One region of the Cupriavidus sp. HE11 genome, then DNA from elsewhere that is predicted to be linked to it. Evidence: predicted binding sites of a transcription regulator. Region 1 holds the regulator's gene; each other region holds the start of a gene.

Region 1 (9,602 bases):
CATCGCGCTGGCAACGAGATGGTTGTACTTGATCGGATGGCATCGGCAATAGCATGCTGATGTGTCCGGCAGCTGGTGTTTCTGAGCGCTGTAAGTCCGGCCAGTAGAGCGATCAGAGGGACGGTTATCTATCCGTCGAGAGGCGATACGTCCCTGAGCCGACGGCATAGACCGCATATCCTTCGGACCGGTGAAGGAACGTTGCGCCATCTGCTTTGACTTTCTGCGAGCGTTGGACTGGTACCCAGATCTGTGCGCTGGTATTGACCGGGATCTTTGTGTCGATGCTGAACTGCCCGTTTTTCAGCTCCCAGTTGGCCTCAATCGGGCCATAAGCTGATTCATATCGGCCGCGGGCGCTGAGAACAGTGCCTCCTGGCCGAGGCTTGATGACGATATTCCGGAAACCTGGCGTGCTGAAGCCGATGCCGGCGATGTTCTGGTACATCCATTTGCCTACCGCCCCGAATGCATAGTGGTTGAACGAGTTCATGTTTGGATCCTGGAACGTGCCATCTGGTCGAATGCCGTCCCAGTGCTCCCACATGGTGGTTGCGCCCAACTTGATCTGGTAACCCCAAGAGGGGTAGCTCGTCTGCAGCAGCAACTTGTACGCAACATCAGCGCGGCCGTTCTCTGAAAGTACCTCGAGAATCCGTGGGGTGCCGAGGAAACCGGTGGAAAGATGCCAGTTCCTCTTTTCAATCAGCTCCACCAGATGTTCAATCGCAGGCCTGCGCAATTCGAGAGGCAGGAGATTCATGGAGAGCGCGAGCACATATCCAGTCTGGGTGTCTCCCGCGATTCGTCCGTCCCGCGATACAAATGTCCGGTTAAAACTATCTCGGATCTGCCCGAAAAGGACCTTGTACGGTACGGGGTCCTTACCCAGCTCAGCCGCCGCTTTGGCTACGATTGCTGTGCTATTGGCAAAGAATGCCGTGGCGACGAGATCCTTGGGGGTGTCATCTCCGAGATTCAGCCAATCTCCGTAACCGGTCTTGGGACGCAAGTATCCGCTGCTGTTCGCCTTCAGAAACGAGACCCATCGAGCCATGGCCTCGAAATTTTCTTCAAGCAGTCGCCGATCCCCGTATTGCTCATAGAGGGCCCATGGAACAATTACACCAGCGTCGCCCCAACCGGCCTCTGCTTTGCCCACTGGCATCATGGGCCCAATCGGTGCAACGGCAGCAAATTCGCCTTCGCGAGACTGCGTGTCCCGAAGGTCGATCAGCCACTTCCCTAGAAACTTGGCCAGTTCCATGTTGTAAGTGGCCGTACCGGCAAAGGCCGCTATGTCACCTGTCCAGCCAAGCCGTTCGTCTCGCGCTGGCGTGTCCATTGGCACTGACAGGAAGTTACCTCTTTGCCCCCAACGGACATTGCTTTGAAGGCGATTTAGCATGGGCACATCGGTTGCAAACGACAGCGTCATCGGCGCATCAGTCTGCATAACGCGTCCCACAACCTCTGGCTGAGCACTGGCGCCAGAAACTTCGACGTAGCGGAAGCCGTGGAAAGTAAAGATCGGCTCGAATGACTCTACGCCCTTGCCCTTTAGGATGTAGGTATCCGTTGCCTTCGCCGAGCGGAGGTTTGCTGTGTATGGCGTGCCGTCGCGATTCAGTACTTCGGCATGGCGAATCGTGATTTTCTGCCCGAGTCGTCCAGAAAGACGCAGGCGAACCGCGCCAACCATATTCTGGCCGAGGTCGTAAACGTACGTCCCGTCCTTCGTCTTGCTGACCGATACCGGCTTGAGTTCTTCCGCGACGCGAACTGGTTGATCAACCTGAGCCACAACCTTGGCGGTTACTCCTTTCTTAAGCCGCACGGACTTCCAGCCTGCATCACGAAAGTTCGGCAAATCCCATCCCGATATTTCTTTGCGAGCGTCGTAGTGCTCTCCCATGACCAGGTCTGCCTGACTTCTGGGGCCGGAGTGGCTTTTCCAACTGCCATCAGTGACGATTCGTTCGTTGCTGCCGTCCGAGTAGGTGATTTCTAGCTGCATCAGTACCGATGGTGCCAAGCCATACTGGCCTGCTCCAAAAGCCCCTACGTGCCCGGCGTACCAACCTGGTGCGAGCGTGACTGCAATAGCGTTCCTTCCAGTTTGGATGAGGTCAGCTACATCATAGGTTTGGTACTGCACCCGTTTCCTGTAGTCGGTCCAGCCGGGGGCAAACAGATCCGAACCAACTTGCTTACCGTTGATATGAACCTGGTAGACGCCAAGTGCAGTCGAATACAGTCTGGCGGATTTGATGGACTTCGCTACTGGAAACTCCTTGCGCAGTATCGAATCGGCGTTCTCGATAGATTCTGTGCTTTGGCTATTCAATTGAAGCTTGCGAAAGCCGGGGACAGGCGTCCCATTCAGATACGCGTCGCCGAAGTCGTAGCTAGTGGCGGTGGAGGTGTACCAGCCGATTTGCCCTGAGACTTCCGATTGTTCGATGTAATATTTTCCCGGCGGTAGGGGCCGTTGCGGCTTTAGCGTGAGCCAAATACCGTCACGAATGTTCTCAAAGCGCTGTCTGGCGATCAATTGGCCGCCTGGCTTGTCCCGATAGAGCGAAATTGTGGCGCTTGAGTTCGTTGTTTGAAATGTGGGAACGAGCAAAGCAACTGAATTGAGCACCGCCGTGGCAGCGAAACTCTGACCTTGCGTGCCACCCCCCGCAAGTTTGTCGGGGCGATCTGTAGATCCGAATGCAGGGGAGAAAGGCAACGGCTGATCGTGGCCTATCCACTGTGCTCGCCAATCGCTATCGGAAAGAAGTCCCATCTCCCACCAACTGGGGGCGCTCCATGCCGATGGCTGGCCGCGCGAATCCCAGACACGAACCATCCAATAATATCGGCTACGCGACGACAGTGCGGGGCCGCCATATGTAACCAGGATCGACTGGTCCGACTCGATCTTTCCGCTGTCCCAAATATCAGGCGTCGCGAGTCTGTCGGGCGTCGAAGCTACTCTGACTTCATATGCGCTCTGAACCTGGCTCCTTTTGTCGGACCCGAGTATCCAACTCAGTCTAGGCTTGGCAATATCAATCCCAAGCGGATTGGACGCGTACTCCACCGACGTACTTTGGATCCGGAGGTCCCCCGAGCTAAAGGCGGGGCTTGATGCAAGGCATGAGATGAGCAGTGCAAACGCCAAGGCCGCGACAGATCTTGCTGTTTTCATTTGTATCTTCGATTCTCTAAGGCTGGAGCTGATTCTCTACGGCTGGAGCTATGTGCGCTCCTTGTGCGGGGGCGGGGCGTTATGAGATTCAGCGCCTCCACCAGCGATGCCCAGTCCGAGACTCTTGTACTCGCCAGACAGAAGCGCAAACCATGCCGAGCGCATAACACGAGACCAGAACGCCAAGGAGGGCAGGGAAAATCCGCCTTACGTGGCGGCTGTAGAAAGTCAGTAGGCTAAACCTGTTCTTCTCAAGGTCTTCGATCAGGATGCCGGAAATCAGGAATCCAGAAATGACGAAGAATATGTCGACTCCTACGAAACCGCGTGGCGTCAGCTGCGGGAAAGCATGAAATATGACGACGACCAGTACCGCAACAGCGCGTAGGCCGTCTATCTCTCGGCGATAGGCGGATTCGGCTGGCGCAAGCGCTGAGCCGGATGCTGGTTGCGCTATTGGTTCGTAGAGTTTCATGCGTCTTAAAGTGCGCTTTTAGATGCCTATGGATACGAGGCGCGAATATAGCAGACGAGCCGATGACGGCGTGGTTCTGGTACAGCCGCAACTTGAACGCGCTGGCCGATTCCGGCGACTTTGTAACGCTGACCCGGCGCATCAATGGGGGCACGAACGGACTCGCCGACCGACAGGACCGGTGGGCGCGTGCGACGAGCGCGATGGGAATTCAATAATGCCGCGGCAGCGGTGACCGGGGCATCAATGAATGAAGAATCAATCGTGGTAGCGAAGGTCGGCGGTGAGGCGGCGCTGGGCGCGGCAATCGCATCGAAGTTCATTCCGGGGAACTGGTGGCAGCGCGGCGTCTCCTTTCTGGGGAGTATGGGCGTCGGTTGCCTGGTTGGCGGCGCGGCAGTGGAACGCTTCGGCCTGATGCCAGGCAGCATACCCACATGCTTGCAGTGGCCGCTTCAGCGGTGTTCGGGTTGGCGATCGTCAACAACGGGATGCGGCAGATCCCCGAGTGGATGAACGCGGTCCGTCGCCGCTTCATCGGGAGCTGAGATGCAGGCGATCAACCTGATGGCGAACGCCATCATCTTTGCCGGTTCGATCTGGGCAGTACTCACGCAGAAGGTGCCTAACCGGACGGGCGGGGCGCTGATCCTGTTGCTGGTGAACTTTGCAGCTTTCGGCAACATGGTGTCGCCGTGGTTGTGGGCGGCTTGTCGTCTTTCAGGCTGGCCCAGCCCAAGAAGTAGGTCCAGACGTCGACCGCGTAAGCTGGCAGCATGTCTTTGATCTGCCACGCCTTGCCCTCGCCGGACTGTCACATGGAATGTTCGGCGTAGTCGAAGCAGCGGACCGGCCGGCTTCGTCCAGAGCGTAGTAACGGTCGTAGTCCGGCCTGACAGGGTTGACCGGCTGGCCGCCGGGTGGAACTGACGGGCGAGGCTTCGGAGAAAGGCGGGGCGTGTCTGCGATATACTGTATATATATACAGTATATCGCAGACAAAGGCAGGCTAATTCTTCGGCGCTTCCCAGGGCGTCGCGTGGCCCTTACCGCCGGCCCGGAGCAGCGCATCCTCATCTGTTTGGAGCGGTCGAGGTATATCAGGCCGCTTCGGGTAACATAGCGCCCTGATCAAGGCACCAGCGGCAAAAACGGAATGAAAGCGTCTGCACCACGAGTAAATGAAATCGATTTTTTGCGATTCTTCGCCGCGTTGCTGGTGGTCGCTTTTCATTATGCGTTCCGGGGCAGTGCGGCCGACGACCTTTCTACGTTCAGTTACCCCGCGTTAATCCCCGCAGCGAAGTATGGCTATCTAGGCGTCGATCTGTTTTTTATGATCAGCGGCTTCGTCATCCTCATGACGGCGGCCAGCGGGTCGCTGAGGCACTTCGTTGTTTCGCGTGTGACCAGGCTATTCCCAGCGTTCTGGGTGTGCTGCACCATCACATTTATCACTGCGCTAGTAATCGGCGGAGCGCGCTATCCCGTCACGTTTGGGCAGTACATCGCAAATATGCTGTCGCTCGGTTCGGGGCCAGGCGTGGCGCCCATCGATGGGGCGTACTGGTCGCTTGCGATCGAGATCAAGTTTTACGCGCTGGTGGCAATCGCGATGGCACTCGGCGCGACAAAGAGAGAGGAAGTGCTGCTGTGGGGATGGGCCTGCGCAACTGCCTTCGTCGATGTGTTTGGGCTGGATGCGTTCAAGCCATGGCTGCTCGCTGACTACGCGCCATACTTCATCGGCGGTGGAGCATTGTTCCTCACGTGGTCGAGAGGTCTATCCATTTCCCGCGGTGCACTGATAGTCAGTGCGTGGGGTTTGGCGACAGTGCATGCCATTAGCAGGGCATCAGGCATTGCTGCGTACTATAAAACGCCCATCAGTGGGACGGTGGTCGGCCTGATCGTTGCCCTGTTCTTCATTACGATGCTGCTGATTGCCACAAAGCGCACCGGGCCTTTCAAGGCATGGCGGACTACTACCCTCGGCGCCATCAGCTACCCGCTTTACCTTCTGCATCAGTTCATCGGGTACATGCTGCTCAATGCCGCCCCCATTCAAAGCCCGATTATGTTCTGGGCTCTTGTCGTGTTGATGATCGCTGCGTCCTATGCGGTGCACATCTTTGCGGAACGCCCGATCGCAGCCCATCTGAAGCGTGTCCTAAACAATGCGCGCCGGACCAACCGCGCTTACTGAGGCTGGCTGGATACTACGCGGGGGGGGGCGCCGGTCGATTTGCCAGCTTTTTTGCCAGTATTTCTCAGAAAACCGCATGGTTGAGCCAGATCGCTGGGGTTCGAGTCCGCGGCGCCCGGGGAGGCGACGAAGCCCCCTCAATTCCGTGGGAATACCCTGAGAAAAACACGGGAATTTTCGGTGTTTTAGGGCTTCGAGTATTCCCGCGAATCGCCCGGAAACCGGCTCTGGGCAAGGCTTCGCGGCGCGTATATCGTTGGGCTTCCGGCGCCTGTTGATTTCCTATGCTGTACTGGATACCAGAACCAGATGCCAGTGGAGGCGATCATGGTCCAGCGCTTCTTCGATCTTCCTCAGCAAGAGCAGGACGCGGTTGCGGCCGCGTGTGCAAAGCACGGGTTTGTGCCGGACGACTTTGAATTTGTCGTGGATGGTGTTGACGGCGGCCGTCAGACCGTTGCCGTCGAGCGGGTCGTGGGTGGGCACTTTCAGAAATACAAGGTGCCCGACGGCTCGGGTTGGACGGTGGCCTTCGAGGCTGATCTCGATGCCGACTGGTTCGGCGCGCCCTTGGCAGACTGAGGATCGGGTGGGCCTTCTTCGGGCAGACCCCCTAAGCGATCGGCCAAAAAAAACCGGCCCTTGGCGGGGTCGACAAGGTCCGGTCATGCGCATGACGCGAATACGCCAGTGATGCAGTGCGCGTCAGTGAGTTTAATCAGGCTTCTGTCAGTTTTAAATGAAGCCTTAATTACACGTTGTGGGCTCGCAACTCCACTTCTTACAAAGCGGGGCGTCTGACCTCTGAAGAGGCGGGCCGTTTGCCCGCGTGGCACGGCGCGGGCGAAAAGACGTCAGTCGAGCAGCTTCGTGCTCGGTTCGGCGAGTTCCAGCATGCGGCAGATGGCGGCCATGTTGCCGACCATCGTGCGGCGTTGCGCGCCCTGGTAGACGCGGACGCCCTTGATTTGCCGGAACGGGACCGGCTTGACCGGGCGGCGGGAAGCGGTGGGATTCGATTGCAGCATGGCAACACCTCGTTATTTGCGACAGCAGTGGTCCGCGCCCGTCGTCCAGCAAGGACGGGGCGGCGTGGGCAAAGCAAAGCGGGTGACCAGGGCAGACGGCCGTGCTGCCTAAGTCTCGGGAGTCGGAGACGCTGTCAGGCGCCTCCGGTCACGCTAGAAGCCTGATGATCGGATCAGGCCGACAGCGATACCTTCCAGGGAGAATTCATCGCGGCCCGAATGGAGCACAATATTCTGGAAATCGGGGTTTTCGGCGATCAGTTCGATCGTGTCGCCGCGTTTCTTCAGGCGCTTGACGGTGACATCTTCGCCAAGGCGGGCCACGACGATCTTGCCGTTGGCGGCCTCGCTGGCCTTCTTGACGGCCAGCAGGTCGCCGTCCAGGATGCCGGCGTCGCGCATGCTCAGACCGCGTACTCGCAGCAGGTAGTCAGGGCGCTCGTCGAACACGGAGGCGTCCACTTGGTATTGGCGATCGATATGCTCCGCGGCAAGGATCGGGCTGCCTGCAGCGACGCGACCGACCAGCGGTAGTGTCAGTTGCAGCACGCCAGCCATCGGCAGCGTGAACTGGTCGGAACGCTCCGAATCGCTGCGTGCCACCTTGAGTCGGATGCCGCGCGATGCGCCGGGCGTCAGTTCGATCACTCCCTTGCGCGCCAGCGCCCGCAGGTGTTCCTCGGCCGAATTGGGCGAGGAAAAACCGAACTCGGCGGCGATCTCGGCGCGTGTGGGCGGAAAGCCCGTGTTGCGGATCGTGTCGCGGATCAGATCGAAAATCTGCTGCTGCCGGGGTGTCAGGGTCGCCATGGTTCGCCGGTCTCTCGTGCCGAAGCACTGTATGTTTAAACAGTATGCTGTGATTTTATACAGTATCGTGTGAAGTGCAAGCACAATTTGCGCAGCGGGCTCTACATGGACCGAACCCGGCCCGGTGGCTTCGCGGGTTTGTCATGGGGTAGCCGGCGCGGCGCGGCAGTTACAATCGTTGGTCGGATCCAGGGTAGTGCGCCCCTAAAGCCAGTCCATAAGCCAGCCTTCATTCATGCCAGCTTCCTCGTCATTGCCGCCCCGCGTTGTTGTTCTTGCCACTGGCGGCACCATTGCCGGGACGTCCGGCGATCCCGCCAGTAGTGCCCAGTACCAGGCCGCCACCGTGCCGGTGTCGCAGCTGGTGCAGGCGGTTCCCGCGCTGGCCGATGTGGCGCACGTGGCGACCGAGCAGGTGGCGCAGATCGACAGCAAGGACATGGCGTTCGGTCTCTGGCAGCAACTGGCGGGGCGCGTGGCGTACTGGTCGGCTCAGCCGGATGTGGCCGGTATTGTGATCACGCATGGCACCGATACGCTTGAGGAAACGGCGATGTTCCTGCACCTGACGCAGACGTGTCCGGTGCCGGTGGTCATCACGGCGGCGATGCGGCCGGCGACCTCGCTGTCGGCCGATGGCCCGCTGAACCTGCTCGATGCCGTGCGCGTCGCGGCCAGTCCGGATGCAAGGGGTGGCGGGGTGCTCGTGGTCCTGAACCAGCAGATCCATGCGGCTCGTGACGTGACCAAGGCGCACACGTCGGCTGTCGACGCGTTTGTCTCGCCGAATACGGGGCCGCTCGGTTACGTGCAGGACGCCTATATTCGATTCACGCGCATGCCGGCGCGGCGCGACATGGCGATTTTGCCGGTGCCGACGACCTGGCCGCTGGCGGAGATCGTGGTCAGCCATGCCCAGCCGGGCAGGGTGGCCATCGATGCGATGGTGGCGGCAGGTGTGAAGGGGCTGGTGGTGGCCGCCACGGGGAACGGTTCGATTCACGAAACCCTGGCGGCGGCGCTGGCCGATGCGGCCGGTGCCGGCGTTGCTGTGGTGCGCAGTTCGCGTACCGGAGCGGGGCATGTGTCGATACCGGCGCATCCGTCGCCGCGGGCCGGTTTGTTCGTGTCGGCGGGCGACCTCAACCCGTACAAGGCGCGCGTGCTGCTGCTGCTTGCGCTGGCGGCCGATCCATTGCTGGGCTTCGATGCCGGGCGCCTGCAGTCGGTGTTCATGGCCTGCTGAACCCGCCCTGCGCCCGAGCCTTGCGGATTTGCAGGGTTCCGGGCTATACTCGCGGGCTATTCAACCTTGCCGCACCGGACGTGACGCCCGGGTGGCTCATCCCAAAAGGAGCGTCAATGCGTCATTACGAAATCGTATTTATCGTCCATCCGGACCAGAGCGAACAAGTGCCGGCGATGATCGAGCGCTACAAGCAGCTCGTCACGTCGCAAAATGGCCAGATCCACCGCGTGGAAGACTGGGGCCGCCGTCAGATGGCCTACATGATCCAGAAGCTGGCCAAGGCTCATTACGTTTGCCTGAACATCGAATGCGGCAAGGACACGCTGGCTGAACTCGAGCACGCGTTCAAGTTCAATGACGCCGTGCTGCGTCACCTGATCGTCCAGACCAAGAAGGCTGAGACCGCTCCGTCGCCGATGATGAAGGAAGTGCAGCGCGAAGAAGCCCGCAAGGCCGCGCAAACGACCACGGAAGGCCAGGCCGCCTGAGTGCGGACTGCTGTGTCGCGGTGAACCAGCTCCGGCTGACCGCCACGCTCGCCGAGCGAGATACGCTTCGCTATACGCCGGCCGGCATCCCTGTCGTCAACTGCATCCTGCAGCATGTCGGCGAGGTGATGGAGGCGGAAACGCCCC
Region 2 (9,602 bases), 1.8 Mb from region 1:
ACGATTTCCTTGCCGTGCATGACCCCGCACCGCCTGACTCCGTGCATGCGCCGGAGAACAGTTCGCGCTGGTGGGGCTTCGCCATTGCGCTGCTGGCCGGGCTGCTGGTGCTGTGTACGCTGACCTGGCTGCTGTCGGTGCAGCGCGGCATCGTCGCGTTGCAGCAATCCACCGCCATGCGTGCCGACCGGTACGCGGGCACGCTCGAATCCACGCTCGACCGCTACGAATTCCTGCCTGCGCTGGTGTCGCTGCACCCGTCCGTGCGTGCGTTGCTGGCGTCGCCGCAAGACCCGGCACGCATTGCCGCCGTCAATGACTACCTGGTGGAGGTCAACCGGCGCGCACGGGCATCCGCCACCTACGTGATCGCGGCGAACGGCCTGGCGCTGGCCGCCAGCAACCATGGCGAGCCGGGCAGCTTCGTGGGCACCGACTACCGCTTCCGTCCGTACTTCCAGATGGCCTCGCGTGGCGAGGTGGGCCGCTTCTATGCCATTGGCGTCACCAGCGACGAGCCGGGCTATTACATCGCCCAGCCGATCGAGGCCGGCGGCAAGGTGATCGGCGTGACGGTGGTGAAGCTGAACCTGGAATGGTTCCAGCGCGCCGGCTCGGGCCGGGGCGAGCCGCTGATGGTGTCCGACGACCATGGCGTGATCTTCCTGTCGTCGGTGCCGGGCTGGCAGTACCGCACGCTGCGGCCATTGCCGCCCGACCTGCAGGCCGAGCTGCACCGCACGCGCCAATACCATGATGTGGACGTCACGCCGCTGCCGATGCAGTCGCTGACATCGCCCGTCATGCGCTGGCTGGCCGACAACACGCTGTCCGACGGCCAGCGGCTGGTGCGGGTGGGGCCGACCGACCGGCGCGACGGCGACGGTGCGCCAGACGGCGTGGATGGCGCCGGACTTCACTTCGGGCTGGCCGACGCCAGTGGCGACCGCTACCTGGAGATCAATCGCTCCGTCGGGCCGGCGGGCTGGAACATGCAGGTGATGGCGCCGCTCGACCCGGTGCTGGCCAATGCCCGCAGCGCGACCATCGGCGCCGCGCTGGCATATGCCTGCATCTGCCTGCTGCTGGTGAACCTGCGCCAGCGCCGCCAGCGCGCCCGCGACATGCTGTACAGCCGCCGCCTGCTGGAAGCCGCCTACGACGAACTGGAGCGCCGCGTCGAAGCGCGCACTGCCGACCTGATGGCGATCAACGAACAGCTGGAAGGCGAGGTGGCCGAGCGCACGCGCGCCGAGGGCGAACTGCGCGCGACCCAGGACGAACTGGTGCAGGCCAGCAAGCTGGCCGCGCTGGGCCAGATGGCGGCGGGCATCACCCACGAACTGAACCAGCCGCTGGCTGCGCTGCGCACGTTCTCCGACAACACCCGCGTGCTGCTGGAGCGCGGCCAGCTCGATGCGGCTACGGGCAACCTGTCGGCCATCGCCGACCTGACCGAGCGCATGGGCAAGATCACGGGCCAGCTCAAGCTGTTCGCCGGCAAGGCGCGCCAGCGGCGCAACGCCGTGCGCGTGCGGGCGGCGATCGACCACGTGCTCCAGCTGATCGCCCCGCGCCTGGGCCAGGTGATGCTGCGCGTGCGCGGGCTGGACGGCGAGGCCGCCGACCTGGCGGTCTGGGCCGACGAACTGAAGCTCGAGCAGGTGCTGCTGAACCTGGTGGGCAACGCGCTGGACGCCATCGCCGCCGAAGGCAAGGCCGATGGCCGGGTGGAAATCGGCGTCGCCGCCACCGAGGAGCAGGTGCGCATCGCGGTGCGCGACAATGGCACCGGCATTGCGCCGGATGCATTGCCGCGTCTGTTCGAGCCGTTCTATACGACCAAGGAAATCGGCCAGGGCCTGGGGCTCGGGCTGGCTATCTCGTCGTCGATCGTGCGCGAATTCGGCGGCCAGCTCGTGGCTGGCAATGCCGAAGGTGGCGGCGCGGAGTTTGTGGTGACGTTGCGGCGGGCGCGCCAGCCCGTGGCGGCGTGAAGAGGAAAAGCGAAATGATTGCGATGCAAGACGGACTGCGCGTGCTGTTTGTCGAGGACGAACCGCTGGTGCGCCAGGCCACCGCGCAGAGCCTGGAACTGGCCGGCTTCGCGGTGCTGGCGCTGCCATCGGCCGAGGCCGCGATGCCGCACCTGAGCGCCGACTTTCCGGGCGTGCTGGTGACCGATGTGCGCCTGGGCGGCGCGTCGGGCCTGGACCTGCTGCACCATTGCCGCAACGTGGCGCCGGGGCTGCCGGTGATCCTGGTGACCGGGCATGGCGATATTACGATGGCGGTGCAGGCGATGCGCGAGGGCGCCTACGACTTCATCGAGAAGCCGTTCGGCGCAGATCGCCTGACCGACACCGTGCGCCGGGCGCTGGAACGCCGCGCGCTGGAACTGGAAAACGTGGCGCTGCGCCGCGAATTGGCTGGCCCGGCAGCGGGCACGCGCATCATCGGACGCTCGCCCGCCATGGCACAGGTGCGCGACCTGATCGCCAACGTGGCCGAGACCGACGTGCCGGTGATGATCAACGGCGAGACCGGCACCGGCAAGGAACTGGTGGCGCGCAGCCTGCACGCGCTGTCCACGCGCCGCGACGCGCCGTTTATCGCGCTGAACTGCGGCGCGGTGCCGGAATCGATCTTCGAGAGCGAGATGTTCGGCCACGAGGCCGGCGCGTTCACCGGTGCGGGCAAGCGCCGCATCGGCAAGCTCGAACATGCGTCGGGCGGCACGCTGTTCCTGGACGAGATCGAGAGCATGCCGCTGGCGCTGCAGGTGAAGCTGCTGCGCGTGCTGCAGGAAGGCACGCTGGAGCGGCTGGGCTCGAACGCGTCGCTGCCGATCGACGTGCGGATCGTCGCCGCCGCCAAGGGTGACATGGAGTCGCTGGTGGCGCAGGGCACGTTCCGGCAGGATCTGCTGTACCGGCTCAACGTGGTGACGATTCCGCTGCCGCCGTTGCGCGAGCGCCGCGAGGACATCGTGCCGCTGTTCGAGCACTTCATGCTGGTGGCCGCCGTGCGCTACCAGCGGCCCGCGCCGATCCTGTCCGAGATGCAGCGTCAGCAACTGATGCAGCGCCCGTGGCCCGGCAACGTGCGCGAACTGCGCAACGCGGCAGACCGGCTGGTGCTGGGCGTGCCCGAAGGGGGCCATGCCGGCAAGGCCGAAGGCGGCGACGAATCGATCCCGCTGCGCGAGCGGATGGAGCGCTACGAGCGCGCCGTGATCGCCGATACGCTTGCGCGCACCGGCGGCGCCGTGAGCCAGGCCGCCGACCTGCTGCAGGTGGGCAAGGCGACGCTCTACGACAAGATCAAACGCTACGGACTGTAACGGCTGCAGCGGGACGAATCGGGGCTCGGTACACTCAGGCCCGGCCCTGTCCCCCAGCCCCTCTCCCGCCATGCGGGAGAGGGGAGAGCCCAAGTGCATATCAGATGCTGGCGGTTTGCCCCCTCTCCCGCGCGGGAGAGCGGCGGGGGAGAGGGCAAGCGCCTCCATTGCTACCGTCCCGACCTATGCCCCACGCCGCACATCCCGCCCACATCGATGGCTATCGCCTGCGCCCCGATGCCGTTGCCGCCATCGCCCAAGGCAAGTTGACCGCGCAAGTGCCGGCCGACGTGCTCGACAAGGTGCGCGATGCCCGCGCCCGGTTCGAGCAGGTGGCCGCCACCAACGTGCCGATCTACGGCGTGTCCACCGGGTTTGGCGAACTTGTCCACAACTGGGTGGATATCGAGCATGGGCGTGCCCTGCAGGAAAACCTGCTGCGCAGCCATTGCGCCGGGGTGGGGCCGTTGTTCTCGCGCGATGAAGTGCGGGCGATGATGGTGGCGCGCGCCAACGCGCTGTCGCGTGGCTATTCGGCGGTGCGTCCCGTGGTGATCGAGCAACTGCTCAAGTATCTGGCGGCCGGCATCACGCCGGCCGTGCCGCAGGTGGGGTCGCTCGGCGCCAGTGGCGACCTTGCGCCGCTGTCGCACGTTGCCATCACGCTGATCGGTGAAGGCAAGGTGCTGACTGCCGACGGCGGCACGGCACCCACCGCGGAGGTGCTGCAGGCGCATGGCATTGCGCCGGTCACACTGGCGTACAAGGAGGGGCTGGCGCTGATCAATGGCACATCGGCCATGACCGGAGTGTCGTGCCTGCTGCTGGAGACGTTGCGTGCGCAGGTCCGGCAGGCCGAAGCCATCGCGGCGCTGGCGCTCGAAGGCCTGTCGGCATCGGCCGATGCCTTCATGGCGCACGGCCACGACATCGCCAAGCCGCACCCGGGGCAGGTCAGTTCCGCCGCCAACCTGCGCGCGCTGCTGGCCGGCTCGACGCGGCTGGCCGGCCACGACACGCTCAGCGCCGAGATGAAGCAGCGCGCCGGCGACGAAAAGAACACCGGCACTGGCGTATTCATCCAGAAGGCCTACACGCTGCGCTGCATTCCGCAGGTGCTGGGCGCCGTGCGCGATACGCTGGACCACTGCGCCACCGTGGTGACGCGCGAACTCAATTCATCGAACGACAATCCGCTGTTCTTTGACGATGACTCGCTGTTCCATGGCGGCAATTTCCATGGCCAGCAGGTGGCATTCGCGATGGACTTCCTGGCTATCGCCGCCACGCAACTGGGCGTGATGGCCGAGCGCCGCCTGAACCGGCTGCTGAGCCCGCACCTGAACAACCGCCTGCCGGCGTTCCTGGCCGCCGCCAATGAAGGGCTGTCGTGCGGCTTTGCCGGGGCCCAGTACCCGGCCACGGCGCTGGTGGCCGAGAACCGCACCATCTGCAGCCCGGCCAGCATCCAGAGCGTGCCGTCGAACGGTGACAACCAGGACGTGGTCAGCATGGGCCTGATCTCGGCCCGCAACGCGCGCCGCATCCTCGACAACAACCAGTACATCCTGGCGCTGGAACTGCTGGCCGCCTGCCAGGCCGCCGAACTGGCGGGCGCCGTCGAGCACCTGTCGCCAGCCGGCCGCGCCGTGTTCGACTTCGTGCGCGAGCACGTGCCGTTCCTGGATATGGACCGCTACATGACCGACGAGATCGAACGCGTGGCCGCGCTGCTGCGCGATGGGGCGCTGGTGGACGTGGTGCGCCAGGCGGGGGTGGAACTGGTCTAGTTCAGACGCCGATCTCGCTCCCGGATCTGGAGTCCGGTCTCCTACTTCCACATGTTGCGCATGCGGGAGGCGAGATCAACCTGCGGCAGCGCCGGCCTGGCCTGCTGCCCTTCGCCCGGCATCGGCGGGGGCGGCCACGACCGGCTGTAGAAATTCGGCATCACGCGGTTCGGCAGGAAGCGCGTGCGCGACGCGTAGACGTGGCGGTCGCCAAAGCCCACCTGGTTGTGGACGTAGAACCGCTGCGGGACGATCACGTCGAGATGGTCGCGCGCACGCGTCATCGCCACGTAGAGCAGGCGGCGCTCCTCCTCGATTTCCTCGGTGGTGCCAGTCGCCAGGTCTGACGGCATGCAGCCGTCCACGGCATTGAGCACGTACACGGCCTTCCATTCCTGGCCCTTGGCCGAATGGATGGTCGACAGGATCAGGTAGTCCTCGTCGCGCGACGGCACGCCGGATTCGTCGCTCGATGCGCTCGGCGGGTCGAGCGTCAGTTCAGTCAGGAAGCGCTCGCGCGACGCATAAGTGGCGGCAATACGCTCGATCTGCTGCAGATCGGCCTGACGCGCGGCGGCGTCGTCGTGCATGCGCTCCAGATGCGGCACGTACCACGCCACCACCTGTTCGAACTCGGAAGGCCACGGCGACGTGGGCGCCATCAGCGCGCGGGCCAGCGCCAGCAGGTCGTCCCATGCGGGGGCGGCGGCGGGCGGGGCTTCGAACGCTTCCAGCGCCACCAGCGGCTCGGTGGCGGCTTCCAGCCCTTCGAGTACGCGGGCGGCGGTTTTCGGGCCGATGCCTGGCAGTAACTGCAGCGTGCGGAATCCGGCCATGCGGTCGCGCGGGTTTTCCAGCCAGCGCACCACGGCCATCACGTCCTTCACGTGCGTCGATTCCAGGAATTTCAGACCGCCGAACTTCACGAACGGGATATTGCGCCGGGCCAGTTCGATCTCGACCTGCGCGCTATGGTCGGCCGCGCGGAACAGCACCGCCTGATGCATCAGCGCCAGGCCCGATTCGCGCCGCGCCAGCACCTGTTCCACGACAAAGCGCGCCTGGTCGGCTTCGTCGTTGACCACCACCACGCCGGGCTTTTCGGCCGACTCGCGCAGCGACCAGAGGTCCTTGGTGAACCGCTCGGCCGCCAGGCCGATCACCGCGTTGGCGGCCTGCAGGATCGGCTGCGTGGAACGGTAGTTCTGCGACAGCGTGACCTGTTCGGCCGCCGGCGTGAACTGCGTCGGAAAATCGAGGATGTTGCGCACGGTGGCGCCACGGAAGGCGTAGATCGACTGCGCGTCGTCGCCCACCACGGTCAGGCCGCGCCCCTGCGGCTTCAGCGCCAGCAGGATCGACGCCTGCAGCGCGTTGGTGTCCTGGTACTCGTCGACCAGCACGTGGTCGAAGCGCGCACCCATGTCCTGCGCCAGCGCCGGTTCGGTCATCGCCTGCGCCCAGTAGAGCAGCAGGTCGTCGTAATCGAGCACCTGCTGCTTCTGCTTGGCCTCCACATAGCCGGCGAACAGCGCCCTGAGCGCATCGGCCCACATCGCGTAGCGTGGGAACTGCGTCTTGAGCACCACCTCGATCGGCAACTGGGTGTTGACCACCCGCGAATAGATGGACAGGCAGGTTTCCTTGCGCGGAAAGCGCGATGCCTGCTCGGACAGCCCCAGGTCATGCCGCACCACGTGCATCAGGTCGGCCGAATCGCCCCGGTCGCTGATCGTGAAGCTCGGAGCCAGGCCCAGCGTCTCGGCATACTCGCGCAGCAGGCGGGCGCCAATGGCGTGGAACGTGCCCGACCACTGCAGCGCCGCGCGCCCCGCGCCGGACTGTATGCCCAGCGCCTGGTCGACGATGCGTTCGACGCGGCGGCCCATCTCGGATGCCGCGCGGCGCGAGAACGTCAGCAGCAGGATGCGGCGCGGATCGGCGCCGCCCACCACCAGGTGCGCGACGCGATGCGCCAGTGTATTGGTCTTGCCCGAGCCCGCGCCGGCAATGATCAGCAGCGGCGCCTCGCCCGCGTACTCCACGGCGGCGCGCTGCTCCGGATTCAGCTTGGACAGGTAGGCGGCCGCGTCGTCCGTGTCCTGGGTGAGGTCGGCGGGCACGTCGGCTTCAGGGGCGAGATCCGGTAGCACAGCGGGAATGGCAGAGGGCAGGGATTGAGAAAAATCTGGCGCCCACTGTATATCCATACAGCTTCGACTGGCAAGCCGGACGTTTCCGCGCGGCGTTCGGGCAACAAAAAAGGTGCCGCATGGGCACCTTTTCGTCGGGTTCCGGCTGGAACGGGCGTGGAATCAGGCTGCGCTTGCCAGGGCACCGTCCAGCAGCTTGTGCAGCGCATCCCATTCGGGCTCGCCCACGTAGCGCTTCAGGATCTTGCCGTTCTTGTCGACCACGAAGGTCGTCGGCGTGAGCTGGACATCCCCAAACGCCTTGGCGGCCGTGCCGTCCGAATCCATCGCCACCTTGAACGGCAGTTCGCGCGTCTTGGCGTAGTTCGCCACGTACATCGGCGGGTCATAGTTCATGGCTACGGCCACGAATTCCAGGCCCTTGTCCTTGAACTGCTTGTAGGTGTCGATCATCTGCGGCATTTCCTTGACGCAGGTGGCGCAGCTGGTGGCCCAGAAGTTGACCAGGTAGACCTTGCCCTTCAGGTCGGCCGTGCTGACCTTCTGGCCCGACAGCAGCGTAAAGGTGGCGTCGGGCACCTTGCTGGCCGGCGACATGGCGCGATAGCCGAAGAAGCCGAGCAGGGCGACGATCACGACCGCAACGGCGATCGGCCAGAGCTTGCGCGGGGAAGTGGCGGAAATAGCAGTGTTGGACATGGGATTACGGTACCGGGACAGCCATCGGACAACGGCTATTCTACTGCGGGCGCCGGAGGCCGGCACCCGTGCTGGACAAGCGCGCCGCCGCTGCGGCAATTCGTCGCAATTTGTTCAATATTGGGTCGGATGCTTCGCTTACCGGGATGTGCCTGATCGGGCGGCCACCTTGGCGCGGGCCTCGTCGATGGCCTGTTCCAGATAGGCGCCATAGAAATCGGGCTGCATGCCGCGCAGCGGCTTTGCCAGGTTGCGGCCGAGGGGGTCCAGGAACAGCACGGTCGGCGCCACCGAGATGTTGTGGGCCTGCGCCCAGCGTTTGGCGGTGGTCATGGTGCCGTCGACATCACGAATCGGGGTGTCGGCCGTCATGTCGATTTCCCGCGCTGTAATGTCGCCGGACGCCACCTGGGGCCCCAGGTAGTTGCGGCGCACGGTCTCGCAGTACGTGCAGCCGGGCAGGCTGACCAGCACCACCAGCGGCTCGCCCTGTTTGGCCGCGGCGGCCGACTGGGCGCCGACATCGGTTACAGGCGGCAGGTGCGCGGTGGCCGCCGCGGCGCCGAAGCTGGCGAGTACGGCCAGGCTGGCAAGCCATGGCGCGGCAAGGCGGGGCAGGGAACGGAAGGGCATGGTCACCTCACGGGAAACGGCCGGCGCATGGGGGCAAGGCAGCCACGGGAGCCAAAGCGGCGATGAAAGTCACCCTTGGGGCATGCGTGGGGGCGCGGCTTCCCGGATAATACCGGCTTGCGCACGAATGCGCCCCCATTCCGATGCCCCCGACCACGCTCCGCCCCCGTTCGTCCAGTTCGCCCAGTTCGTCCCGTCTCGGACTGTTTCGCCCCGGTCATTGCCTGCTGCCGCTGCTTGCCATGTTGTGGCTGTCGCTTGCGGGCTGCTCGCCGCGCTATGACTGGCGAACCATTGTGTCGAGCGATGGCAAGTACGCTGCACTGTATCCGGCCAAGCCGACCAGCGCCGCGCGCGATGTATCGATTGCCGGCCACAAGCTGCCGATGACCATGGAGGCCGCGAACATCGACGGTACGCTATTCGCGGTGGGCGTGGTCACGCTGCCTAGCGACGATGCCGCGCTGCGCCGCGAGGCCATGGACGCCATGCAGGCGGGGCTGATTGCCAACCTTGGCGCGCACCCCGACGCGCCGGCCCGGTCGCGACAGATCACGGTGATGTCGGCGGCCCAGCCGCCCGTGCCGCTTGACGGCGTGGAACTGTCGGTGGCCGGCGTGTCGCCGCAGGACAAGGCCCCCCGCCGACTGACCGCGCGGCTGGTGGCGTCGGGCGCCCACGTGTACCAGGCGGTGGTGCTGGAAGCCGGCGACGCCGCCCGCGATACGCGCCAGGCCGAGCAGGTCGAGCAATTCCTGACCGGGTTCCACCCGTTCTGATTTCGTGTTTCTGCCGTGACTGACTTGATGGATCGATCGCTCCAAACAGCTTTGATCCGCTTTGAACCGTTGTTACCTCCAGGAGTGAAGTGATGCGTTGGGAAGTGTGGCTGGCCTATTTTGCCGCGTGCTGGGTGATCGCCGTTTCGCCAGGCTCGGGTGCGGTGCTGTCGATGAGCCATGGCCTGTCTTATGGCCTGAAGAA
Region 3 (9,602 bases), on a different replicon from region 1:
GCCTTCCAGGTCGCCGCCGCCGCGGGCGACCATGCGGATCGCCATGCCGGGCAAGGCGGCCACGCCGAAGCTGAACGCCCAGTAGCCCGGCGAGAATCGCTGCGTGCCGATCCACGGCAGCAGCCGCAGCATCAACAGCGCCTGGTACAGGCCATAGCCCAGCAGCGCATACGCGAACAGGTCGGGCTGGCCTTGCGTCAGCGCCAGGTAGGCCGTGCCGCCCACCACGGGCGGCGCAATCTGGATGCCCAGCAGCGCACGACGTGCCTCGGGCAGCGGCGCGTTGACGGCGGCGCGGTTCAGCAGCATCGATTCGATGGCGATCCACGACAGCAGGCTTGCGCCGAACAGCAGCATGCCGATGGTGTGCCATCCGAACAGCATGGCCGACGTGGCGCCCACGAAGCCCGGCGCCACAGCCGGCAGATAGGCGGCCGGTGTCACGGCTTCGGGCCGGATGCCGCCTTGCCAGAGCCGGCCATGCAAGGCCGCGCCCAGCGCCAGTTGCCCGACCGTCGCGGCGACGAACAGCGCAACCGCCACCTGCGGCGCATAGGGATGCACCAACTGCGTCGCAAGAAGCGTGGAGGTGGGGATCAGCGCCGCGAACGACGACTGCACCGGATCGGTCATTTCCGCGCGGGCAGCCGTCGGCGCCACCAGCCATTTACGGGCATAGGCACCCAGCAGCACCATCCAGATCCCCAGGCCCAGCCAGGCCAGCACCGTGGCCGGCAGCGCAGGGAGGGCCCACACGTGGAGGGCGCCGCGCCAGACATTGGCCAGCGCCAGCGTGCCGACGGCCATGCCGAAGAACGACAGCGGAATGGTCCGGACGGTGGGGAATGAGGTAGGGGATGGGGTGGGGGCGCCCATGATCGGCTCGCATTCGGTTCTTGTTGATGTATCGGATAGTACGCAGACATGGACGGGGCCGCAGACGCGGGCGGCTCAATGTCTTGCTCATCCGTCTCAATGCGTCTGGCACCGCGCAAAAGTGGCGCACGAGACCCAAGATTAAGTTTCTGTCATTCAGCCACGCCAATGTGGACATCGATCCGATCGTCACCTACGATTTGTGTACGCTGTACACAAAGCAGCGGCACCGATCTGAACCTATCCACTGGAGACCCTGGCATGTATGTCGAAACCACCAACGAACACCGCTGGCTGCACAGGCTGGTTGGCAACTGGACTGCGGAAGGCGAAGCCCAGATGGGCCCGGAAGGCCCCACCGAGAAGTGGAAGATCCCCGAGCAGGTGAGCAAGGTTGGCGAGACCTGGGTGCAGACCCGCTCCGAAGGGGAATTCCCCGGCTGCGGGCCGGCCATGACGGTCATGACGCTGGGCTACGACCCCGCGCGCAAGCACTTTGTGGGCACCTTTATCGGCTCGATGATGACCCACATGTGGATCTACGAGGGCGATCTGGAGGCCGACGGCAAGACGCTGACCCTGCGCGCCGATGGTCCGGCGTTCGGCCCGGATGGCACCGTGGTGCCGGGCAAGATGGCGAAATATCGCGATGTGGTGGCGTTCCAGGACGACGATAACCGTACGCTCACGTCGTTCATGCAGGCCGGCAACGGCGAGTGGATCCAGATCATGCAGGCCCGCTACCGGCGGGACAGGTAGGCGGGAACCCGCCTGCATGCCCGGGCGGTTTGACCCATCGCTATATACAGGACTATATTGCGTTGCGAAGCCCGTCGCCCGGGCGGGCGCACCATGATTGCCGTCCCAAGATGAACCGCTCGTTACTGTTGCTCGATGCGTTTGCCGCCTATCCCGGAGACCCCGTCACGCGGGCGTTGGCAGGCGTGCTGGAAAGTGCCTGCGCGGGGCGCCTGCCGCGCTTTGCACAGTGGCTGGGCCTGCCGCCGGGGGAATTCCGGCGCATGCTCGATCACCATTTTCCGGGTGCCGCGGCGGCTGGCTGGGAGCCTGATGCACCACCCCAGGATGCCGACGCGCTGCCGTGCGAATTCGCCGATCTGGTCGACATGCTGGAAGACGGCCACACGCCGGGCCAGTACGGCCCGGATGTCCATTGGGCCGCGCATGCGCTGGCGTCTGGCTGCTTCGGCCATACGCACCTGTGGCAGGACATGGGACTGTCGGGGCGTGACGATGTATCGACGCTGCTGCAGCAGGTCTTCGAGCCGGTATTCGCGGCCAACACCACCGAAATGAAGTGGAAGAAGTTCTTCTACCACCGGGTTTGCGAGCGGCTGGACATCCATCCGTGCCCGGAGCCGTCATGCGAGGGGTGCGATCACTACGCGGCGTGCCATGGCGCCGAGGTGCCCATCGTGGCAGCGCAGCCGATCATCCTGCGACCGGCCTGAATTCAGGCGCGGTCCAGTTCGCTGCTGTTCCACCAGGCTTCCAGCAACGGCTGGAAACGGTCGTCGGGGGCTGGCGGAATGCGCGTGCTCCTGCGGGCCGGCGGCAACTGGCGGCCGGTCAGCTGATAGAAGACGGCGGCCGGCGGCGTGCCGGGGCCGTAAGGCACATGATCGATCACGCTCATCTGCCGCGCGGCTTTCAGGGCGCGCGTGGTCTCCTCGGCGGACAGGCCGCAGGCGTCGGCCAGCCCGTCACGGCGCACCGGGCCCTGACGCTGCAAACCTTCCATCAGCAGATGCACGCATTCGCGCGTATTCCTTTTCATGCCGCGCATTTTTCCGCACTGCCTGACACTTCACAATGACACTTGACACTTGTTTGCATTCGTCCGCGTGCAAGTGTGGCAAGGACGCAAAAATCACTTCGAATGCGTCGTTTTCGGCACCCGGATAGCGTACCCCTTGCGTCGGCCTCGATACTGTATAAACATACAGTATTCGACAAATTCCCATGTCCGCGCCGACTGCGCGTGGGCCGACCACCTGATCATGATCCCAGCCCCGCATGGGCAGCCTTCGCTTCTGACGGAGGACCATGCGCCCCCATTCCTTCAGCCCGCCGAGCCGCCTCGCGAATCGGTGCGCGAACTCGAACAGCGGTATCCCGGCCTGTGGCGTGCGGGCCAGCTGGGCCGTGCCGGCCGGCTGCCTGTCTGCCCGACTGGCTATGACGCCCTGACGGCCGAGTTGCCGGGTGGCGGCTGGCCGGCCGGCGCAGTGACGGAACTGCTGCTGACGCAGGACGGGGCGGGCGAATTGCGCCTGCTGATGCCGGCACTGCGCACGCTGGCGGCCGGTGGCCGGCGCATCGCGCTGGTCAATCCGCCTCACCTGCCCAATGCGGGCGCACTGGCGGGCATGCTGGACGATGGCCGCCTGCCCGCTCGGCAGCTCTATTGGGTGCGCCCGCCCGTGGCCGCCACGATGGCCTCGCAGCGCACGGATATGCTCTGGGCAGCCGAACAGATGCTGCGCAGCCAGGCATTTGGCGCGGTGCTGGTCTGGCTGGCCGGCGCGCGGCCCGAGGCGCTGCGGCGCCTGCAGGTGCTGGCGCAGGCCGGCGATACCGTGGTGTGGGTGCTGCGCCCGGTGCGGGTGCTGCACGATTCGTCGCCGGCAGTGCTGCGGCTGGCGCTGTCGCCGCAGCCCGGCAACCTGATGTCGATCGTCTTCCACAAGCGGCGCGGCCCGGTGCGCGATACGCCGTTGCTGTTGCCACTCGAAGGCATGGCCCATGTGCCCCGGCGCACGGGCGTGCCTGCTGTTCCCACGCCCGCCGTTCCGGCGGGTATCGATCCGATTGCCCATGACGTACTGGATCGCGGTACATCTGCCGCGCCTGCCGCTGGACGCGCTGCAACCGAGCTGGCCTGAGCCCGCCGGCAGCCCCTCCACGCATGGCAACGGTACGCTGCAACAACTGCCGGTGGCCGTGATGGCGCACGAGCGCGTGGTGCTGGCCAATGGCTCGGCCGCGGCGCTGGGCGTGTGCTACGGCATGCGGCGCGGCGGCGTGCAGGCATTGTCGGCCGACGTGGTGCAGCTCGAACGCGACCCGGCCGCCGAGACCGATCTGGTGACCTCGGTGGCGCTGACGCTGTTGCATTTCACGCCGGCCGTGACGATCGATCCGGAACCCGAATCGGCGACGGTGATGCTCGACGTCACGGCCAGCCTGCGCCTGTTCGGCGGGCATCGCGCGCTGTGCCGGGCGATCCGTAGCCGCGTGCGGCAACTGGGCACGTTCGTGCAGATCGGCAGCGGCACCACGGCGCAGGGCGCGGCATGGCTGGCGCGCCAGCCGCTGCGCAAGACATCGCGCGGCATCGTCCGTCCGGCCCGGCGCGCGATGCAGGCGCCGCGCATGGTGCGCCTGCTGGACCGCTTGCCCGTGAGCTGCCTGCAGGCGTACACCGATCCCGACTGGCTCGAAGGCGTTGGCTGCCACACGCTGGGACAGGTGCGGCAGTTGCCGCGCGCGGGTTTGTCGCGCCGCATCGGCACCGAACTGCTGGCGCGGCTGGACCAGGCCTATGGCAAGGCGCCTTCGGGCTTTGCATGGTTCGAAGCGCCGCCCGCGTTTGCGCAACGCATGGAACTGCCGGGCCGTATCGAATCGGCCGAAGGCGTGCTGGCCGGGGCGCAGCGGCTGCTGCTGGCGCTGTCGGGCTGGCTGGCGGCGCAGCAGGCCGGCGTGACGCGCTGCGTGCTGATGCTGGAACACGAGCGCTACCGGCTGGGCGAGGACACCGAAAGCACGCCGGTGCCGCTGGCGCTGGCGCAACCGAGCCGCGACCCCGTACATCTGTCGAAGCTGCTGCGCGAGAAGCTCGACAAGGTGCGTTTTCATGCGCCGGTGGGCGGCCTGGGGCTGCGCGTGGAAACGATGGAAACCTGCGTGCCGCAGAGCGATTCGCTGTTTCCGGAGCCCGGCGCCGAACCGGCCGAACTGGGCCGGCTGCTCGATACGCTGGTGGCCCGCCTGGGCCGCGACAACGTGCTGCAGCCGCAACCGCTGCCCGACCATCGTCCCGAACGCGCCAACCAGTGGTGCCCGGTGGGCGAGACGCCCGCGCGTGCGCCGGCGGCGGGAGCCTTGCCGCCGGAGCGGCCGCTCTGGCTGCTGGAAGCGCCGCAGCCGCTGCGCGTGGAAAGGCATCGCCCCGTGTACCAGGGGCCGCTGGTCATGCTGACGCGCCCCGAACGCATCGAGGCCGGCTGGTGGGATGGCGGCCTTGCCACGCGCGACTATTTCATTGCCGAACGTGCCGACGGGCTGCGCTGCTGGGTCTATCGCGAACGCCCCGGCCGCCCCACGCGCGACGGGCAGGAAGACGGCGGCGAATACCGCTGGTTCCTGCACGGCCTGTTTGCCTGAGTGCCCGGGAGTCTGGCGATGTTGCCCGGATTGTCTTCCCTGCTGCCGTCGTTGCCCGACTATGTCGAGCTGCACTGCATTTCCAATTTCACGTTCCTGACCGGTGCGTCGCACCCGCAGGAACTGATCTCCCGCGCGTTCCAGCTGGGCTACAGCGGCCTGGCGCTGACCGACGAGTGTTCGGTCGCCGGCACCGCCCGCGCGCACCACGCCATCAAGGTATTGCGCGAGGACATGTGGGAGGCCGTGGCCCGCAGCGCACGGCGTCTGGCGGCGGGGCAGACCGCCGGGGAGGCCGACGACGTGGAGGACATCGTGGCCTTCGTCGAGGAGGAGGAAGACGAAGAAGGCGAGGACGATGAAGGGGGTGATGAAGGGGGCGATGACGGAGAGGGGCACGGGGCGCCGGTCGACTTCGGCGAAGACCCCGATGCCGCCGCCCGCCGGCATGCGATGCTGGAAACGCTGGCCGCCGCGGCCGATGCGTTCAACCTGATCATCGGCAGCCGTTTCACGCTGACTGCGGACCCCGGCGACACCATGCCGCCGCCCCGCCTGGTGTTGCTGGCGCAGAACCGCGAAGGCTTTGGCAATCTTAGCGAATTCATCACGCTCGGCCGCCGCCGCGCCGACAAGGGCAGCTACGTGCTGTATCCGTCCGATATTGCCGATCCGCAGCCCGACGAGCATCACCTGCGCGGCATGCCCGATTGCCTGGCGATCCTGCTGCCCGATTACTGCCCCGATGCCGACGTGCTGCGCGCGCAGGCGCAGTGGTGCCGCGACGTGTTCGGCGATCGGGTATCGATCGCGCTGGAACTGCTGCAGGGTCACGCCGAAGCGCTGCACCGCGAGCGCCTGCAGCAGGTGTCGCGCGACACCGGGGTGCCGCTGGTGGCTACCGGCGCGGTCAATATGCACGTGCGTTCGCGCAAGCCGCTGTCCGATGTGCTGACCGCCATCCGGCTTGGTCAGCCGCTGCCCGCCTGCGGCATGGCGCTGGCGCCCAATGCCGAGGCTCACCTGCGCATGCGGCAGGTGCTGTCGCGGCTCTATCCGCGCGAGACGCTGGCGCGCACGCTGCATATCGCCGACCAGTGCCGGTTCTCGCTCGACACGTTGCGCTACGAATATCCCGAGGAACTGGTGCCCGATGGGCTGACGCCGATCGGCTATCTGCGGCAGGAGGTCAGGAAAGGCATTGACGAGCGTTTCCCGCACGGCATGGAGCCCGAATGGGAAAAGCAGCTCGAAGGCGAACTCGAACTGATCGAGGAAAAGAGCTACGAGCCGTTCTTCCTGACCGTCTACGACATCGTCAGCCATGCGCGCAAGCTGGGCATCCTGTGCCAGGGGCGCGGCTCGGCCGCCAATTCACTGGTCTGCTACTGCCTGCATATCACGGAGGTCAGCCCCGAGCAGGCCAACCTGCTGTTCGGGCGTTTCCTGTCGCGCGAGCGCGACGAGCCGCCCGATATCGATGTCGACTTCGAGCACCAGCGGCGCGAGGAAGTCATCCAGTACATCTACGACAAGTACGGCCGGCATCGTGCCGCGCTGGCCGCGTCGCTGATCACGTATCGCTCGCGCAGCGCGTTGCGCGACGTGGGGCGCGCGCTCGGCATCGATCCGAGTGTGGTGGAGCAGGTGGTCAAGGGCCAGGCGTGGTGGGACGGCGGCACCGCGTTCATCGAGCGGATCTCGCGCTACGGGCTCGACCCCGATTCACCGGCCGTGGGGCAATGGGCCAGCCTGACCGAGCAGTTGCGCGGCTTCCCGCGCCACCTGTCGCAGCATGTGGGTGGCTTTGTGATCGCGCGGCACAAGCTGTCGCGGCTGGTGCCGATCGAGAACGCCGCCATGAAGGATCGCAGCGTGATCCAGTGGGACAAGGACGACCTGGAATCGCTGGGCCTGCTCAAGGTGGACGTGCTGGCGCTGGGCATGCTGACCGCCATCCGGCGTGCGCTGGCGATGATCCCGAACCCCGAGCCCGAGCGCGCGGGGCTGCCCACGCGCATGGAAGACCTGCCCGAGACCGACGACGCCACCTACGCGATGATCTGCAAGGCCGACACCATCGGCGTGTTCCAGATCGAATCGCGGGCGCAGCAGTCGATGCTGCCGCGCCTGCAGCCGCGCCAGTACTACGACCTGGTCGTGGAAGTGGCTATCGTGCGGCCCGGTCCGATCCAGGGCGGCATGGTCCATCCGTACCTGAAACGGCGCGAGGACCTGCGCCGCACGGGCAAGCTGCCAACCTACTTCAACGACGTGATCCGCCGCGTGCTGGGCCGTACGCTGGGCATTCCGATCTTCCAGGAACAGGTGATGCAGCTGGCTATCGAGGCGGCGGGCTTCACGCCCGGGCAGGCCGATCAGCTGCGCCGTTCGATGGCCGCCTGGCGCCGCCGGGGCGATCTCAAGAAGCACCAGGACGCGCTGGTGCGCGCGCTGACGTCACGCGGCTACCCGGAGGCATTCGCGCTGGCGATCTGCAGGCAGATCGAAGGGTTTGGCGAATACGGTTTCCCGGAAAGCCATGCGGCCAGCTTTGCCAAACTGGTCTATGTGAGCGCGTGGATCAAGTGCCACCACCCCGACGCGTTCCTGTGCGCGCTGCTCAATAGCCTGCCGATGGGGTTCTATTCGGCATCGCAGCTGGTGCAGGATGCGCGCCGCCATCTGGTGGAGACGCAGCCGGTGGATGTGACGATCTGCGGCTGGGAGAGCGTACTGGAACCGCAGCGGCCGGGGCAGCGGTTTCGCGACGTACGGCTGGGCATGAATCGCGTCAAGGGCATGCGCGAGGCCGCCGCGCTGCGCATCGAGGCCGCGCGTGCCGAACGGCCTTTCGAAAGCGTGGAAGACCTGGCACGCCGCGCTGGGCTCGATGCGCACGACATCGACGTGCTGGCCGCGGCCGACGCGCTGGTGTCGCTGGCCGGCCATCGGCGCCAGGCGCGCTGGCATGCACGTGGCGCGGCGGTGCAGACCGCCCATCGCGACCTGCTGCACGAGGCGCCGCCGCAGGAGCAGACACTGGCATTGCCCGAGCCGAAGATCGGCGAGGACGTGGCGGCCGACTATGCAAGCATGGGCCTGTCACTGAAATGCCACCCGCTGACGCTGCTGCGGCACCGGCTGACCGCGCTCAAGTACCTTACCGCGCAGCAGCTGTCACGCCTGGGCAACGGCCGCCGCGTGCGCGCGTGCGGCATCGTGACGGTGCGCCAGCGTCCATCCACGGCCAGCGGCACGATCTTCACGTCCATCGAGGACGAAACCGGATCGATCAACGTGATCATCTGGCCCGACCTGGTCGAACGCCAGCGCAAGGAGGTGTTGGGCGCAACGCTGCTGGGGGTGATCGGCACCTGGCAACGGCAGGGCGACGTCAGGCACCTGGTGGCCCACGAACTGGTGGACCTGAGTCCGCTGCTGGGCAGGCTGATGGTGGGGAGCCGGGATTTTCATTGAGAGGGCACGCCGGCCGTGCCCCCGACCGAACTCAGTCTCCCGTCGGCACATCCCGCTGCGGCTGCCCGTCGTACGTCCACAGGAACTGCCGGGGGATCGGGCCCTTGTTGCGGCCGCCCTGTTGCGACTGCTCCCAGGCGTGCGACAGGATGCCCACCGAGCGCGACAGGCAGAACAGCCCGCGCGCCAGCGGTGCCGGGAAGCCCAGTTCCGCGTAGATGACGGCGGTGGCGCCGTCGATGTTCATCGGGATCGGTTTCTCGCGGCCTTCGCCAAGCTTCTTCTCGACGGCGCGCGCGATGGCGGCAAAGCGGCCCGAGACCACGCCGGCGTCGGCGGCCTGGTCCACCAGTGCCAGCAGGCGCGGGGCGCGCGGATCCAGCGGATGGAAGCGGTGGCCGAAGCCCGACACGAACTTGCCGTGCAGATCGCGGTAGTTCGCCAGGCCGGCGGCCACGGCGTCGTCGAACGGCACGCCTTCGTCGAAGCGTCGCGCGATATCCTGGTAAAGCTCCACGGCCTGCTCGCCGGCGCCACCATGCACGTCGCCGAGCACGTTGACGGCCGAGGCCATCGCGTTGTTGAGCCCCACGCCGCAGGTGGCGGCCATGCGGGCAATGGCGATGCTGGGCGCTTGCGGGCCGTGGTCGACGGCGGCCATCAGGGCCGCGTCAAGCAGTTCGCCTTCGCGCTTCTCGGGCAGTTCGCCGCGCAGCATCAGCCAGATCATCTGGGCAAACGACACGTTGCCGATCAGTTGCTCGATCGGGTAGCCACGGTAGCGGATCTCGCCGGGCTTCATGTCGATGATCTTCGTGCGCCACCAGTCCTGCGAG

What was found. Region 1 encodes LexA, which represses DNA repair genes until DNA is damaged. Its sites were predicted from a motif close to ACTGTATNNNNATACAGT; they were not measured.
Region 2: the regulator LexA is predicted to act here: its motif matches at 7,331-7,348, upstream of ACOABP_RS10310 (ATP-dependent helicase).
Region 3: the regulator LexA is predicted to act here: its motif matches at 2,827-2,844, upstream of imuA (translesion DNA synthesis-associated protein ImuA).

The regions. Positions count from the first base shown of each region.
Region 1 is NZ_CP184464.1:296,107-305,708, reverse strand. It holds gene ACOABP_RS01410 (hypothetical protein) at 1-3, opposite strand, end outside; gene ACOABP_RS01405 (family 78 glycoside hydrolase catalytic domain) at 125-3,199, opposite strand; gene ACOABP_RS01400 (acyltransferase family protein) at 3,288-3,674, opposite strand; gene ACOABP_RS01395 (hypothetical protein) at 4,224-4,460, shown strand; gene ACOABP_RS01390 (acyltransferase family protein) at 4,831-5,880, shown strand; gene ACOABP_RS01385 (hypothetical protein) at 6,208-6,462, shown strand; gene ACOABP_RS01380 (hypothetical protein) at 6,735-6,908, opposite strand; gene lexA (transcriptional repressor LexA) at 7,062-7,718, opposite strand; gene ACOABP_RS01370 (asparaginase) at 7,954-8,964, shown strand; gene rpsF (30S ribosomal protein S6) at 9,081-9,455, shown strand; gene priB (primosomal replication protein N) at 9,476-9,602, shown strand, end outside.
Region 2 is NZ_CP184464.1:2,219,049-2,228,650, forward strand. It holds gene ACOABP_RS10295 (sensor histidine kinase) at 1-1,997, shown strand, start outside; gene ACOABP_RS10300 (sigma-54-dependent transcriptional regulator) at 2,021-3,343, shown strand; gene cmdF (tyrosine 2,3-aminomutase) at 3,529-5,133, shown strand; gene ACOABP_RS10310 (ATP-dependent helicase) at 5,175-7,286, opposite strand; gene ACOABP_RS10315 (TlpA disulfide reductase family protein) at 7,449-7,985, opposite strand; gene ACOABP_RS10320 (thioredoxin fold domain-containing protein) at 8,124-8,618, opposite strand; gene ACOABP_RS10325 (hypothetical protein) at 8,861-9,397, shown strand; gene ACOABP_RS10330 (LysE family transporter) at 9,490-9,602, shown strand, end outside.
Region 3 is NZ_CP184465.1:783,198-792,799, reverse strand. It holds gene tehA (dicarboxylate transporter/tellurite-resistance protein TehA) at 1-876, opposite strand, end outside; gene ACOABP_RS20965 (DUF1579 domain-containing protein) at 1,138-1,635, shown strand; gene ACOABP_RS20960 (nitrogen fixation protein NifQ) at 1,746-2,348, shown strand; gene ACOABP_RS20955 (hypothetical protein) at 2,351-2,674, opposite strand; gene imuA (translesion DNA synthesis-associated protein ImuA) at 2,898-3,782, shown strand; gene ACOABP_RS20945 (Y-family DNA polymerase) at 3,715-5,286, shown strand; gene ACOABP_RS20940 (error-prone DNA polymerase) at 5,305-8,766, shown strand; gene ACOABP_RS20935 (citryl-CoA lyase) at 8,798-9,602, opposite strand, start outside.